One region of the Sinorhizobium prairiense genome, then DNA from elsewhere that is predicted to be linked to it. Evidence: predicted binding sites of a transcription regulator. Region 1 holds the regulator's gene; the other holds the start of a gene.
The links. The regulator PhoB, encoded in region 1, activates phosphate uptake and scavenging genes when phosphate is short. The targets are predictions, from matches to a motif close to TGTCATNNANCTGTCAT.
Positions count from the first base shown of each region.

Region 2: a site for PhoB is predicted at 4,029-4,045, ahead of N0Q91_RS12490 (PhoX family protein). Genes of this name have one in related genera too.

Region 1 covers NZ_CP104131.1:2,626,727-2,634,625, reverse strand. Annotated here, with positions in the region: gene pstB (phosphate ABC transporter ATP-binding protein PstB) at 1-429, shown strand, start outside; gene phoU (phosphate signaling complex protein PhoU) at 519-1,232, shown strand; gene phoB (phosphate regulon transcriptional regulator PhoB) at 1,343-2,026, shown strand; gene N0Q91_RS15390 (GcrA family cell cycle regulator) at 2,134-2,655, opposite strand; gene N0Q91_RS15385 (aspartate aminotransferase family protein) at 3,065-4,264, shown strand; gene argF (ornithine carbamoyltransferase) at 4,339-5,250, shown strand; gene N0Q91_RS15375 (hypothetical protein) at 5,395-5,610, shown strand; gene N0Q91_RS15370 (Hsp33 family molecular chaperone) at 5,607-6,599, shown strand; gene apaG (Co2+/Mg2+ efflux facilitator ApaG/CorD) at 6,627-7,019, opposite strand; gene N0Q91_RS15360 (CDP-alcohol phosphatidyltransferase family protein) at 7,130-7,741, shown strand; gene N0Q91_RS15355 (O-succinylhomoserine sulfhydrylase) at 7,781-7,899, opposite strand, start outside.
Region 2 covers NZ_CP104131.1:2,030,705-2,038,603, reverse strand. Annotated here, with positions in the region: gene N0Q91_RS12505 (hypothetical protein) at 1-19, shown strand, start outside; gene N0Q91_RS12500 (L,D-transpeptidase) at 130-870, opposite strand; gene recO (DNA repair protein RecO) at 1,094-1,837, shown strand; gene N0Q91_RS12490 (PhoX family protein) at 1,951-3,954, opposite strand; gene N0Q91_RS12485 (DUF2339 domain-containing protein) at 4,197-6,953, shown strand; partial or broken gene N0Q91_RS12480 (HD domain-containing protein) at 6,950-7,605, shown strand; partial or broken gene N0Q91_RS12475 (MOSC domain-containing protein) at 7,684-7,899, shown strand, end outside.

The DNA.
Region 1 (7,899 bases):
ATCCATGGCCTGGCACGCACCAAGACCGAGCTCGACGAGGTCGTGGAAACGAGCCTTCAGAAGGCCGGGCTCTGGAACGAGGTGAAGGATCGGCTGCAGGAGCCGGGCACCGGGCTTTCCGGCGGCCAGCAGCAGCGCCTCTGCATCGCCCGCGCCGTTGCCGTCAGCCCGGAAGTCATTCTGATGGACGAGCCCTGCTCGGCGCTCGATCCCATCGCGACCGCGAAAGTCGAGGAACTCATCCACGAATTGCGTGCGAATTTCACGATCGTGATCGTCACCCACTCGATGCAGCAGGCGGCGCGCGTGTCGCAGCGCACGGCCATGTTCCATCTCGGCAATCTCGTCGAGGAGAACGATACCGATAAAATGTTCACCAACCCGGACGATCAGCGCACCCAGGACTACATCATGGGCCGCTTCGGCTGATGGCCGGAGAGGGGCGGCGCTTTTCCGTCCCTCCCGGTTAAGACCGAACGAGGCCCATTCAGAACAGCGCGTCCCCCGAGGAAACGAATATGTCTCACGCACACATCATGTCCGCCTTCGACGAAGAGTTGAAGTATCTCACGCGCCGCATCTCCGAGATGGGCGGTCTCGCCGAGCAGATGGTCGCGGACTCCGTCCGTGCGCTCGTCAATTCCGATCTCGCCCTGGCCCAGAAGGTGATTTCCGACGACACCATTCTGGACGACGCGGAACGGCAGATCGGCGAAAAGGCGATCGTCACTATTGCCAAACGCCAGCCCATGGCCTCGGATCTTCGGGAGATCATGGGTTCGATCCGCATCGCCGCGGACCTGGAGCGCGTGGGCGACCTCGGCAAGAACACCGCAAAGCGGGTGATTGCCGTGGCCGGTTCAGGCATACCGCGCAAGCTTGCGCGCGGCCTCGAACACCTGGCTGAGCTCGCGCTCGTTCAGTTGAAGGAAGTCCTGGACGTCTACGCGTCCCGTTCGCCGGAAAAGGCGAACAGCATTCGCGAACGCGATGAAGAGATCGATGCGATCTACACGTCCCTGTTCCGGGAACTGCTGACCTATATGATGGAAGATCCGCGCAACATCACGCCGTGCACGCATCTTCTTTTCTGCGCCAAGAACATCGAGCGTATCGGCGATCACGCGACCAATATCGCCGAAACGATCTACTATATGGCGACAGGCGCCCAGCCGCAGGGCGAACGGCCGAAGGACGACATGACGTCGACATTGGGTTCCGTGACGGACTGAGATCGCCCGGCATCCGGTGCCTATGCAGAATTGTTCTGGCCGCCTCGGCGCGGCCTACCACCGTGCGCGGCGGCATGACGGCTGTCGTGCGTAGGAAGGAGTCCTACTGAATGTTGCCGAAGATTGCCGTAGTCGAAGACGAGGAAGCCCTGAGCGTTCTCCTGCGCTACAATCTCGAGGCGGAAGGCTTCGAGGTCGATACGATCCTTCGCGGCGACGAGGCGGAGATCCGCCTGCAGGAGCGCCTGCCCGACCTTCTCATCCTCGATTGGATGTTGCCCGGGGTTTCCGGTATCGAGCTCTGCCGCAGGCTGCGCCAGCGGCCGGAAACGGAGCGTCTGCCGATCATCATGCTGACCGCGCGCGGCGAGGAAAGCGAGCGCGTGCGGGGCCTTGCCACCGGCGCCGACGATTACGTCGTCAAGCCCTTCTCGACGCCGGAACTGATGGCGAGGGTCAAGGCGATGCTCAGGCGCGCCAAGCCCGAGGTTCTGTCGACGCTCCTGCGCTGCGGCGATATCGAGCTCGACCGGGAGACGCACCGCGTCCACCGACGCAGTCGCGAAGTGCGCCTTGGCCCAACGGAGTTCCGGCTGCTGGAATTTCTAATGTCCTCACCGGGGCGCGTCTTCTCCCGTTCACAGCTCCTGGACGGTGTCTGGGGACACGACATCTATGTCGACGAACGGACCGTGGACGTTCATGTCGGGCGGCTGCGCAAGGCGCTGAACTTTTCCAACATGCCGGACGTCATCCGGACGGTGCGCGGCGCTGGCTATTCGCTGGAGAGCTGAGGCTGAAGGTCGCTGCCGCCCGTGCCGGCTTGCGGCACGGCAAAGAAAAAGGGGCCTTTCCGGCCCCGATTTTCGTCGTGCATCCAGAGCGGGATGAGCAAGGCGCCTCAGCGCATGCGCCGGCGCTCGGCAGAGGGCTGGTAGGCCAGCCGGGCATGGAAGGTGCAATAGGGAGAGGCTTCCGGGAAGTCGTTGCCGCAGAAGTGGAACTCTTCCTTGAGCGGGTCGCCGATCGGCCACTTGCAGGTGCGTTCGGTAAGCTCCGTGAGCTCCAGCCGCCGCGACATCGGCAGGACGATGTTCCTGTCGATCTGCAGCTCCTGGTCCATTTCCAGGTCGACTGCGAGCTCTTCCTTGAGCGCGGTCGCACCGGCCGTGCGGGTCACGGTGCGTGTTACGGAACGCGCAGCATAGTTCGGTGCGCGCGGGGCAGACGTCGCCCGTTTGGGCCGGGCTGCAGCGGTCGTGCTTCCGCCGGCCTTGGCGCGCCCGGGCAGGCTCAGCCGATGAACCTTTCCGATGACCGCGTTGCGGCTGACGCCGCCCAACTGCGCCGCGATCTGGCTGGCGCTCAGGCCCTCCGACCACAGCTTCTTCAGTTTCTCGACCCGCTCGTCAGTCCAGTTCATCTCTGCACTCCCCGTTCTCGGCGTTGGGATGGCGGAATCCGTCACCGCTCTCCGGGAAAAACCCGAAGATTCAACGCGATAATACTTTTGGTGACTAGGTCCGCCGCATGCGTCTAGTAATTGAATGTTAACCTACCGGCAGGGTGACTCCGTGGCAAGAGTCGCCGGAATCGCGCCGAATCGATTTCGCGGTTTTCCCCAACTTGCTGTCGGAGCGTTGCATTTTTGCAAGTCCCAGAGTGCGATTTTTTCGTGCTTCGGAATCGGCATCCGCAAAGCGCCTGCAAACCTTGGTTTTGTTGACATCGCGGTGCGAAATGGGAATAGTGCCTGTCGCCGCCGCAAGGCGGCATTTTTGATTTTTATCGGGCCGAATGGTCCGTGCCGCCGGAATGAAGGAGAGCTCGACATGGCCGCAACCACGCCGCTTTACGACACCTATCTGCGCGCGCCGTTGCGTTTCGAACGAGGTGAAGGCGTTTGGCTGATCGCCGAAGACGGCACGCGCTATCTCGATTTCGCTGCCGGTGTCGCCGTAAACTCGCTCGGCCATGCCCATCCTCATCTCGTCGAGGCGCTGAAGGCGCAGGCCGACAAGGTCTGGCATCTGTCCAATCTCTACGAGATTTCGGGGCAGGAAAGCCTTGCCCGGAGGCTGACCCAGGTGACCTTCGCCGATCGGGTGTTCTTCACCAATTCCGGTGCGGAAGCGCTCGAATGTGCGATCAAGACGGCGCGGCGCTATCACTTCGCCAAGGGGCACGTCGAGAAGTTCCACGTCATCACCTTCGAAGGTGCTTTCCACGGCCGCACGCTCGCAACGATCGCCGCCGGCGGACAGCAGAAATACATCGAGGGCTTCGGGCCGAAGGCGCCGGGCTTCTATCAGGTCCCCTTCGGCGATATCGCGGCGGTCAAGAACGCGATCAATGAAGAAACCGCGGCGATCCTCGTCGAGCCGATCCAGGGCGAGGGCGGCATTCGGCCGGCATCGAAGGAATTCATGCAGGGGCTGCGCGAACTTTGCGACGAGTTCGGCCTGCTTCTGATCCTCGACGAGGTCCAGTCCGGTGTCGGCCGGACCGGCAAGCTCTTCGCCCATGAATGGGCTGGCATCAAACCGGATATCATGGCCGTAGCCAAGGGCATCGGCGGCGGCTTCCCGCTCGGCGCTTGCCTTGCGACGGAAGCGGCGGCCGCCGGCATGGTGGCGGGCACGCACGGGTCGACCTATGGCGGCAACCCGCTCGCAATGGCGGTCGGAAATGCCGTGCTCGACGTCGTTCTCGCCGAAGGCTTCCTCGATCAGGTGCGCGAGGTTGCTCTCGTCTTCCGTCAGGGGCTCGCTTCGCTGAAGGATCGTTTTCCGGACGTGATCGAGGAAATCCGCGGCGACGGGCTGATGCTCGGCATCAAGGCCAAGGTGCCCTCCGCGGACCTTTTGAAGGCGATCCGCGCCGAGAAGCTGCTCGTCGTCCCGGCCGGCGAAAACGTGCTGCGCCTGTTGCCGCCGCTGATCACCACCCCCGCGGAGGCGCGCGAAGGACTGGCACGGCTCGAACGCGCCGCGGAGGCGGTGAGTGGCAAGAGCGGCAACGCCGCGGCTTGAATGCCCCGACGTTTCGGATCGATCCGGCCCGGGCGGGGCCGACAAACGGATTCTACGACAGGAAACAAGGCAGTATGACCAGACACTTCCTCGATCTCTCGGCCATGACGGCCACCGACCTCAGGACCATCATCGACGATGCCCGCGTCCGCAAGTCGGCGACCAAGGCAGGGACTGCCGAGAAGCCGCTTGCCGGCAAGATGCTCGCGATGATCTTCGAGAAGCCGTCCACCCGCACGCGTGTTTCCTTCGATGTCGGCATGCGCCAGCTCGGCGGCGAGACGCTGTTTCTGTCGGGTACGGAAATGCAGCTCGGCCGGGCGGAGACGATCGGCGATACGGCGAAGGTCCTGTCGCGCTATGTCGACGCGATCATGATCCGCACGACCGATCACCGCCGGCTTCTGGAAATGGCGGAGCATGCGACCGTGCCGGTCATCAACGGGCTCACCGACGATACGCACCCGTGCCAGATCATGGCCGATATCATGACTTTCGAGGAGCACCGGGGACCGGTCAAGGGCAAGACGATCGCCTGGACCGGCGACGGCAACAACGTGCTTCACTCGCTGATCGAAGGCTCGGCGCGCTTCGGCTACCGCATGAACATGGCCGTGCCGCTCGGCTCCGAACCGCATGACAAGTTCCTGAACTGGGCGCGCAACAACGGGGCCGAGATCCTGCTCAGCCACGAGGCGGAGCAGGCGGTTGCCGGCGCACACTGCGTCGTCACCGACACCTGGATCTCGATGAACCAGGAACATCGCGCCCGCGGTCACAACGTCTTCCAGCCCTACCAGGTCAACGGCGCACTGATGAAGCATGCAGCGCCCGACGCGCTGTTCATGCATTGCCTGCCGGCGCACCGCGGCGAGGAAGTGACCGATGAGGTCATCGACGGCCCGCAGTCGGTGGTCTTCGACGAAGCCGAGAACCGGCTGCACGCGCAGAAATCGATCCTCGCCTGGTGCATGGGCGCGGTGTGACGGCTGAAGGCGTTCTCTTGAAATCTGGACGGTGCAACACGATTTAGAGCGGTGAGCGGGGCCTTCCGATCATCAAATCGGCCAGTCGCCCCACGCCGGCTATCCTGCGCTTGGCGCCCTGCGGGGTGCTTTAAGGCAGAGCAAATGCCGGCGGAGAAATTCGTCCATGACGGGATCAAATGGAATGGCGGGCGGTTGTACCGGTGCGCGCCGGTGCACTCGATGCAAGCCGTGTCGGAAATCAAAAGAAACGAGCGGTTTCCATCCGCATCCCGCATGCAGTTTTTGGAATGGGTCATGGCCACATCCCGGATTGAATCGATCCGCGTGACCATGGTCGAGGCAAGGAGCAAGCGATGACAGAAACAGCGCCGGGACTTGGCGAGTTCGATTTTGCCGGTGACGATCACGTCGTGCCCTTTCAGGTCGAGGGACTCGACGTGCGCGGCCGCGCCGTCCAGCTTGGTCCGATGCTCGATGCCATTCTCGAGCGGCACGGTTACCCGCTTCCTGTCGCGCGGCTTGTCGCCGAAACAGTGGTGTTGACGGTCCTGCTCGGCACGTCTCTGAAATTCGAAGGCAAGCTGATCGTTCAGACACAGGGCGATGGACCGGTCGATCTTGTGGTTGCGGATTTCTCGACGCCGGACCGCGTCCGCGCCTATGCGCGCTATGATGAGGAGGCGCTTGCCGACGCCGAAAAGAGCGGGCGCGTCCAGCCTCATGAATTGTTGGGCAACGGCGTCCTCGCCTTCACGATCGACCAGGGTGCGCACACGCAGCGCTACCAGGGCATCGTCGCGCTTGACGGGGCGACGCTCGAGGACATCGCCGGTGCCTATTTCCGCCAGTCGGAGCAGATACCGACCAGGGTGCGCCTCGCCGTTGCCGAGCTTCTCGACAAGGACGAGAACGGCAAGCCGCGGCACCGCTGGCGCGCCGGCGGCATGGTCGCGCAGTTCCTGCCCGACGCGCCGGACAGGATGCGCCAGGCGGATCTGCCGGGCGGCGACGGTGACGAAGGCCACGAGGATTTCTTCGACGAGGACGACCTCTGGGCGGAAGCCAAGGTGATGGTCGAGACGATCGACACCGATGAACTCACCGATCCGACGGTCGGTACCGAGCGATTGCTGTACCGTCTGTTCCATGAGCGCGGCGTGCGCGTCTATGAGCCGCAGGCGGTCTACGATCGCTGCAGCTGCTCGCGCGAGAAGATCAAGGACGTTCTGGTGGGGCTCGGTAACGAGGATATCGAAGCCAGCGTCGAGGACGGCCTGGTCAAGGTGACCTGCGAGTTCTGCTCGACGACCTACCGCTTCGAGGCGAGCGAAGTCCGCCCGCAATAGCGCAGCCGCGCTGAATTGCGCGCTGAATCAATTAAGCGTGCGGACGAGGCCCGGTGAATCGAGCGAGAAGGCGGGAATGGCGACATCGAAAGTCTCCCCGCCTTCCGCCTCCATGCTGTAATGGCCGAACATCACGCCGGAGGGCGTATCCAGCGGGCAGCCGGAGGAGTATTCGTAGGTATCGCCGGGGTTGAGCAGCGGCTGCTCGCCGATCACGCCGGGGCCGCTCACCTCGTCCACCTGACCGTTCTCGTCGGTGATGTGCCAGTAGCGGGTCATCAGCCGGACCGCGCGCCCGGAATGGTTCGCTATGATGATGCGATAGCCCCAGACATAGCGGCTGTCGTCGGGATCCGACTGTTCTTCCAGGTAGTACGGCTCGACCGTCACTTCGATGTCGCGTGTCAGCGCGCGGTACATGTGCAACACCCTATTTCAAATCCGTACGCGTATTCTACAGCAATATGGTTTCGTCAAGAATAACGGCGAGATTGTGCGAGTGGTATCAAATTTCCCAGGAGGCAGCGGCAATGCTTGACGGCGTGCTTCGCAGGCGGCTCGATCCGGTTCTGGACAGGTTCGGCGCCGCACTGGCCGGCCGCGGGGTCAGTGCCGATGCCGTCACCATCCTCGGCCTTTGCCTTGGCCTTGCGGCAGCCCTGCTCATCGGTCTCGGCGCTTACCTGCCCGCCGCCGCTCTGATCCTTGTGAGCCGGCTCTGCGACGGCCTCGACGGAGCCGTCGCCCGCGCGAGCCGGAAAACGGATTTCGGCGGCTTTCTCGACATCGTTCTCGATTTCACCTTTTACGGGGCCGTCCCACTCGGTTTCATCATCGCAGATCCGGCCGCGAACGGTCTTGCCGGCGGATTTCTGCTCTTCGCCTTCTATGTCAACGGCGCGAGCTTCCTCGCCTATGCCGTGATGGCCGAGAAGCGCGGCCTGACGACCGAGGTGCGCGGTGCGAAGTCGCTCTACTTCACGACGGGGCTCGCAGAGGCCACGGAGACGATCGTCTTTTTTCTGCTGTCGTGCCTGTTGCCCGGGTGGTTCCCCTTGTTCGCAACGGTCTTCGCGCTCGTCTGCCTCTATACGGCGCTGTCGCGGATCGTTCTCGCAAGACTGACATTTCGGCAAGACTGACGACAAAGCCCGCTGACGCGGGCTTCGTCATGGTGTCGGTCAGGCGTTTACGCCCTTCAGCGCCCTTGCGAAATCCTCGATGAGGTCTTCGCTGTCCTCGATCCCGGCCGAGAAGCGCACCGTTCCGGCGGAGATGCCGAGTTCGGCGCGGGCTTCGT
Region 2 (7,899 bases), 600 kb from region 1:
CGAGCCGGATGCCTGGTAAGCGAGTGAGAGCATTTCAACGTGTTTCATGGAAACACTGAAATGCTCTAAGCGTTTGATCCAACGCGCTTCCGGGCGGAAAACCGTTTACTCACTTTTCCTGGAAGTGCTCTAGAAGGAAAGCGACCCGCTGCCGTCGGCGGCGGTCGACATCGGTGCATCCATCGGCTGGCTCATCGGCGGTTCCGCCTGGAGCACGACGACGCGCGAGCCTTCCGGCACGCGGCTGTAAAGGTCGATGATATCCGGGTTGAACAGGCGGATGCAGCCGCTCGAGACCGCCTTGCCGATCGACCAGGCCTCCGTGGTGCCGTGGATGCGGAACAGCGTGTCGCGGTTTCCCTGGTAGAGATAGAGCGCGCGCGGTCCGAGCGGATTGCGCAGGCCGGGGTCCATGCCTCCCGCGAGCGGTCCGTAGCGCTCGGGTTCGCGCGCGACCATGTCGGATGTCGGCGTCCAGCGCGGCCATTCCGCCTTGCGGCCGACGCGCGCCTCGCCCTCGAATTCCAGCCCGGCCTTGCCGACGCCGATGCCGTAACGAAGCGCCATGCCTCCGCCCTGCACGAGATAGAGAAAGCGGTTTTCCGTGTCGATCACGACAGTACCCGGCGGCTCATGCGTGACGTAAGGCACCTGTTGCCGCAGAAAACGCGGTTCGACCTTGCTGATGTCGGTGGCCGGAAGCGGAAACGTCTCATCCGGCTTCGCCCCATACATTGCCACGAAATAGGGATCCGGCCCTTTCGGCCGGACCGGCTGGTTGCTGCTCACGCAACCCGCCAGCGCGGCGGAGAGGGCCAAAGCGGCGCAAAGCTGCATCAGACGGCTGGCGCGATTCCCGGACACACACATAGTCGAATTGTTCCTGCTGACTTTCATTCTTGAGGAGGCACGTCTAAGACCTCGCAACCCGCATTGAAAGGCGTCGCAATGCGGCAAAAACGACAATAGATTTGCGGCGCACGGCAAGTGTAGCGGAAAGGCTACAGTTTGTTTCCGCCGCACCGGACAAGGCTCGAAACCGGGCGCGTTTCTTCGCTTGCTCCGGTTTCGGCGGCGGGTGTATGCCTTTTTCATGCAATGGAGCGATGAAGCCATAATTCTCGGCATCCGGCGGCATGGCGAGAGCTCTGTCATCGCGGAGGTGATGACGCCCGGGCACGGGCGGCATCTCGGGCTCGTGCGCTCGGGCCGCTCGCGTGCGATGCAGCCGGTGCTGCAGCCGGGCAATTCCGTGGAGGTGAGCTGGCGGGCGAGGCTGGACGAGCATCTCGGCGAATTCCGCGTCGAGCCGCTGCAATTGCGCGCGGCGAGGCTGATCGAGACGGCGACTTCCGTCTACGGAATTCAGGCGATCGGCGCACTCTTGCGGCTCCTGCCGGAGCGCGACCCGCATCCCCATCTCTACGAGGCGCTCGCCGTCATCGTCGATCACCTCCAGGACCCGGCAGATGCCGGCGAATTGTTCGTGCGCTTCGAACTCGCGGTGCTGAACGATCTCGGCTTCGGCCTGGATCTTTCTCAATGTGGGGCGACGGGTGCGCAAAGCGACCTTGTCTTCGTATCGCCGAAATCGGGCCGCGCGATCTGCCGCGAAGCGGGTGCCCCTTACGCCGACCGCATGCTCGCCCTCCCGGACTTCCTATCGGGAGGAAGCAGAGCTGCCGATCACGAAAGCCTTGCCGCCGCCTTCCGCCTTACCGCCTATTTCCTCAACCGCCATGTTTACGAGCCGCGGGGCGTCGACGCCGCGTCGGCGCGGGACGGGTTCGTCCATGCGACGCTGAAGGCGCTGAAGGCCGCATCGTCGGAGGCTTGAGCGTTTTTGAGAAGGCGACCGCGGTGGCGACGGGTGGCGGATGCCTTTTTCTCCCATCCCTGTGACGGGCACAGGGATGGGAGGTCGCAGAGGGTGTGGCGCTCCGAAACGCTTCAGCCGATCTTGCCGCCACCCTGCTTGGTGACGGCGACGACGGCCGGGCGCACCGGCATGTCGTCGCGGAAATCCGGCCAGCGCGTCGCCGGCTTCTCGTAGGTTGCGAGACCGGCATCGCCCGGGTGCTGAACCGCGAGGAAGAAGGTGTCGCTCGTCGGGTTGAAGCTCGGGCCGCACATTTCGGCACCGACCGGCACCCGGAAGAACAGCTTCGAGGTGCCGCGGTCTTCGCCTTCCGTCTCCACGGCCCAGACGCCGTCCGTGCGCCCCGTGTCCTTTTCGTTGTTGCCATCGGTCGAGACCCAGAGACGGCCATCGGCGTCGATGGCGCAATTGTCCGGCATGCCGAACCAGCCGTTCCTGGTTGTGGCGGTGGAGAAGGAGGCACCGACCTCGGCGACGCTCGGATCGCCGCACTTCAGGAGGACGTCCCAGCGGGATTTCGTCGAGGCGAAATCGCCGTCGGTTTCCGAAATTTCGACGATGTGGCCGAAGGCGTTCTTGGCGCGCGGATTGGCGGCGTCGATCTCGTCCTCCTTGCGCTTCGTGTTGTTGGTCAGCATCACATAGACCTTGCCGGTCTTCGGATTGGGCTGAACGTCTTCCGGCCGGTCCATCTTGGTCGCGCCGAGCGCATCGGCGGCAAAACGGGTGTCGATCAGCACGTCGGCCTGGGAGGCGAAGCCGTTCTCGGCCGTCAGCGGCCCTTCGCCGTGGACGAGAGGCATCCAGGTGACCGTGCCGTCCTCGTCGAACTTCGCCACGTAGAGCGTGCCTTCGTCGAAGAGATCCATGTTCGCCGCTCGGTCGTCCGGGTTGTAAGTGCCTTTCGTCACGAACTTGTAGACATAATCGTAGCGTTCGTCGTCGCCGCTGTAGAGGACGACGCGGCCATCCCTGTTGACGATCGACTCGCAGCCCTCGTGCTTGAAGCGTCCGATCGCGGTGCGCTTCTTCGGGACGGAGGTGGGGTCCAGCGGGTCGACCTCGACCACCCAGCCGAAGCGGTTGGCTTCGTTCGGCTCCTTGGATACGTCGAAGCGGTCGTAGAATTTCGACCATTCATACTGCCCGCCCGGCGCGCCGACACGCTTCATCTGCTTGAATTCCGGATGATCCTCGGCGAGTTCGCCGCCGAAATAGCCGTTGAAATTTTCCTCGGCCATCATGTAGGTGCCCCAGGCGGTGACGCCGCCGGCGCAATTGTTGATGGTGCCGAAGACCTTCCTTCCGGTCGGATCCGATGGGGTCTTGACCCGCTCGTGGCCGGCAACAGGGCCGGAAAGCTGCATCTCGGTCGTGGCCGTGATGCGGCGGTTGTACTTGCCGTCGAGGACCGGCTGCCATTTCCCGTCGACCTTGCGGATTTCGATGACGGTGCCGCCATGGGCGGCCATTTCGATATCGACGAGGTCCTTGGTGTACTCGCCGAGCACGACCTTGTCCTCCTCCTTGCCGTCCTCCGTCACCTTTTCGACGCGGGCGAAGTTCGGGAACATGATCTCGGCATTGGTGTATTCGTGGTTGACGACCAGCAGGCCGTGGTCCGGATTGCCTTCGAGCGGAATGAAGCCGACATAGTCGTTGTTGTAGCCGAACTGCCGGCTCTGGGCTTCGGCTGTCTGGTTCAGCGGGTCGAATTCCGGGCTGTCGGCAAAGACCTTGTCGCCCCAGCGCAGCAGGATGTCGGCGTCGTAACCCTCGGCAACATGATGGGTCTCGTCGACACCGGCTTCGATCTCCTTGAAGGCGAATCGCGACGCTTCGCCGTTTGCCCGCGCTTCGTCAGCCGTCAGCAGGGCGAGGGGGCTGACCGTTGTGGATATGGCAGCCACGGCCAGAGAGCCGCCGATGAACGACCGGCGCGAGAAGCGGCGATTGATGATGTCGCCCATGGTCGGGTTGGTGGAACAGTTATGACCGACGTCTTCCAGTTCTTCCCTGCGCTCCGTCAGCGTCTTGAATTCGGTTTCTTCGGCAAGGCCGAGATATTTGTCCATGGCAATTCTCCCCATTGAGACGGTAGACGCGCCCGATCTCCCGGGCGTCCCGGTCTCGCTTTATCAGCGAGTTCATGACAGCTCTGCGACAATTGGATGAAGAGATTGCTGCAGAGGGTCGCGATGCCGCGACGCTCCCCACGGCTCCATAAATCCGCGGATATCTTCCGCAGGATATTTTCGGCGCCCGTTTCGCGCTAACGTTGTCCGAATCGATCCTGATCGTGATGCCGGGGGAACTGATGCTCGAGGCCATAGCTCTTCTAGCCTTCGTGATGGCGCTCGTTGCTTTCCTCGGCGGCCGCCGGACGGCCGAGCGCCTTGACCGTGAAATCGAGAGCCTGAAGGCGGAGATCGCGCGGCTCGGGAGAGAGTCGACGGAACAGGGCTCCCCGGATATCGAATCCGTGAGGACTGAGGCTGACGTTGCGAAGGCTGCCGAGCCCGAGGCGATGGCCGACGGTCCATGGGCGCGGGCGCGGCAGGACGCTCACACCGTTGCTGACGAAACCAGGGGTGCTGCCGAAAGCCTCGACGAGGAGGCCGCGCCACCGGCGGTACCCTCGGCTGCGGCAGCGCGGACCGAGAGCCTGGAGAGCCGGATCGGCGGGAGGTGGCCGGTCTGGGTCGGGGGGCTCGCCTTGGCGCTCGGCGGCTATTTCCTCGTGCAGTATTCGATCGATGCCGGCTTGCTGAGCCCCACGGTCCGCTTGACCCTCGCCGCTCTCTTCGGGGTCGCGCTCGGAGCAACAGGCGAGGTGATCCGCCGGCGCGCCGTGCCTGCTGTCGCGGACCGCTTCCGCAACGCGATGATACCGGGCGTTCTGACCGCTGCCGGCGCCGTCACCCTGTTTGGCGTCGTCTATGCCGCCTATGGCATCTACGGCTTCATCGGCACTGCAGCCGCTTTCATTCTGCTGGCGGTGATTTCGCTTGCGACGGTGGGGCTGTCGCTGCTGCACGGTCAGGCATTTGCCGGCCTCGGTCTTCTCGCATCGCTTCTGACGCCCCTGTTCGTCTCCAGCGGAGAGCCGCGCCCCTGGGTGTTGTTCGGCTTCCTTGCGGCCGCATGGCTCGCCACGCTTGCCGCGTCGCGTCTGCGCCGCTGGTCGGTCGTTCCGACGCTTGCCAATGCCGGCCTCGGCCTCTGGGGCCTTGCCTATGTAGCGCTCGCGACGCCTTTCGAGGCGCCTCCGGTTACCTTCGCGCTCCTGGTGATGATCGCCGGTGTCGCACTGATCTGGCCGGGCCTCGGCGACCGGGACGCGGAGCCGAGCGGAGCGCCGGCGGCGGGCGCCTGGGAGCGGCTCTTCAAGCCGCCCCGACTTGCCATCTCCATCTCGGCGGCGATCGTCGCAGCCGTTCTCGCGCTGCTGTTCATCAGCCCGACCGTCGACGCCCAGCGTTTCCCGGTGACCGAATTCGTGGTCGTCGTCGCGGCGCTTGCCGCTGCAGGCTCCTTGCGTCCAAACGCGGTCTATGGGGCACTGCTCGCCGCCTTCGGTGCCATCGCAGGCACCTGGAGCTTGACTGCGCTCAGTGGTGTTCTGTCCTATCTCGATCCGTCTTTGGCCGATTTGCCGCCCGAGATCGTCGTCCCTGGCCGCACGGCCATGCTGAGCGCCATGATACTTTCGGCGCTCTTCGTCCTCTTCGGCGCCCTCGTGCTTGCCCGGCGCCCGGCGGGGAATCGGCCATTCGTCGTTCTTTGGGCAGGTCTCGCCGCGGCAGTGCCAAATGCGCTTCTGGCCATGTCGTTCCTGATGACGGGCAATTTCACCTTCGACCTGCCGCATGGCCTCGCCGCCTTCGCCGGCGGGCTGTTCCTTCTCGCGCTGGTCGAATGGCTCGATCGCCGCGGCACAGAGGCGGGGGAAGCCGACGTTCCCGGCGGTCTGCTGGCGCTCGGCTCCTTCGGTCTTCTCGTCATCGGGCTTCACGCCTGGACCGACGGCCTGGTGACGACACTGGCGATCGCCTTCCTCGGGGCCGCATACAGCTTCGCGACGCGTCTTCGCTCCTGGCCGGTTCTTCCCTGGGTGACGGTCGCCGGCGCGGTCGTCGTTCTCGCGCGGATCGCCTGGGAGCCGACGATCGTCGGGCCGGGCAGCCTCGGAACGGTGCCGGTCTTCAATGCGCTGCTCCCGGGCTACGGCATCCCGGCGCTGTTGCTCGTCGCCTCCGCCTATTTCCTGAGGACCTTGCCGGATGTGCGGGTGCGCAACCTGCTGCAGGCGCTGGCGAGCCTTTTCGTCCTTCTGACGGTCGCGATCCTCGTTCGCCACGCGATGAACCGCGGCGTGCTCGACAGTTCCGTCCCGACACTCGGTGAGCAGGCGATCTACACGCTTCTCGCGATCGGCGCCTCCGGGATATTCATGACCCTCGACGGGAGGTCGCCGAGTCCGGTGTTCCGCTATGGCGGCATGGCGCTCGGGGTCCTGTCGATGCTTTCCGTGCTTGCCGCCCACCTCGTCGGCCTGAACCCGTATTTCAGCGGCGAACTGCTTGGAAGCGTTCCCTTCTTCGATCTGCTCCTCATCGGGTATCTGCTCCCCGCCATCGGCTATGCGGGGCTTGCCCGGTATGCGCGGGGCCGTCGCCCGCTGCCCTATGTGGCGGCGCTCGCCGTCAGTGGCGCCGTTCTCGCCTTCGCCTGGGCGAGCCTCAGTGTGCGCCGTTTCTGGCAAGGGCAGAACGTCGCCGATTGGAAGGGCTTCCTGCAGGGTGAGACCTACACCTATTCGGTGGTCTGGCTGGTTCTCGGCGTGCTGCTTCTCGTGGTCGGCTCACGCATGAATGCCAAGAGCATCCGTATCGCCTCGGCGGTGCTGGTCTTCATCGCCGTGCTCAAGGTATTCCTGGTCGACATGTCCAATCTCGAAGGCTTTCTGCGGGCGCTGTCCTTCATCGGCCTGGGGGCGGTACTGATCGGTATCGGGCTCTTCTACCAGAAGATATTGTCGAGCAGCGCTGGCAACGGGGCTCACCGCGCATGAGCCGACTTCCTGCACTCGCGGCCGCCTTCGCACCCCATGACCGGCTCGCCGGCGAACTCCTCCCGCATGCCTTCGCCGCGGACGATGGTTCCCATGACGCCTCGCATCTCATCCGAGTCTGGAAAAACGCTCTCCGCATCCAGTCGGAGGAGGGTGGCAACACCCGCCTGCTGGCCGCCGCCGTGCTGCTGCACGACTGCGTGTCGGTCGAGAAAATTCCCCACGGCGTGCAGCGGCTTCTCGGCTGGCGGCCGAAAAGGCGTCCGAAATCCTCGAGAGGCTCGGCTGGAGTGCGGCCGATATCACATCCGTCGCCCACGCCGTTCTGACACACAGCTTTTCGGCCAATCTGCCGCCGGAAACGCTGGAGGCGCAGATCCTGCAGGATGCCGATCGGCTCGATGCCATCGGCATGGTCGGCGCTGCCCGCTGCTTTTACATCGCCGGGCGCATGAACAGCGCGCTTTATGATCCCCTCGATCCCCTGGCCGAAGCCCGGCCGCTCGACGACAAGGCTTTCGCGATCGACCATTTCGAGGCGAAGCTCTTCCGCCTGGCGAAGGATTTCCAGACCGCGGCGGGGCGGCGGCTGGCCGTCGAGCGGCAGGAGCGGCTTCGCGGCGTGCTTGCCATGATGCTGGATGAAATCTAAAAGCTTCAATGGGTTGGCACGTCCCGGTGAATCAGATTGGCAACGGCCTGAACCGATTTCTGAATTCGGAAAATTGACATGCAAGTGACCGGCCTGAACATCCATCCCCTGAAGAGCGGTCGCGCGGTGCCGCAAACGGCCGTTACCGTCAATCTCGATGGGCTCGCCGGCGACCGGCGCTTCATGCTGGTCGCGCCCGACGGACATTTTATCACACAGCGCGAGCTGCAGGCGCTTGCGCAGGTGGAGGCGGAGCATGTCGCCGGCGGTGTGCGCCTGCGGATGAACGGCAAG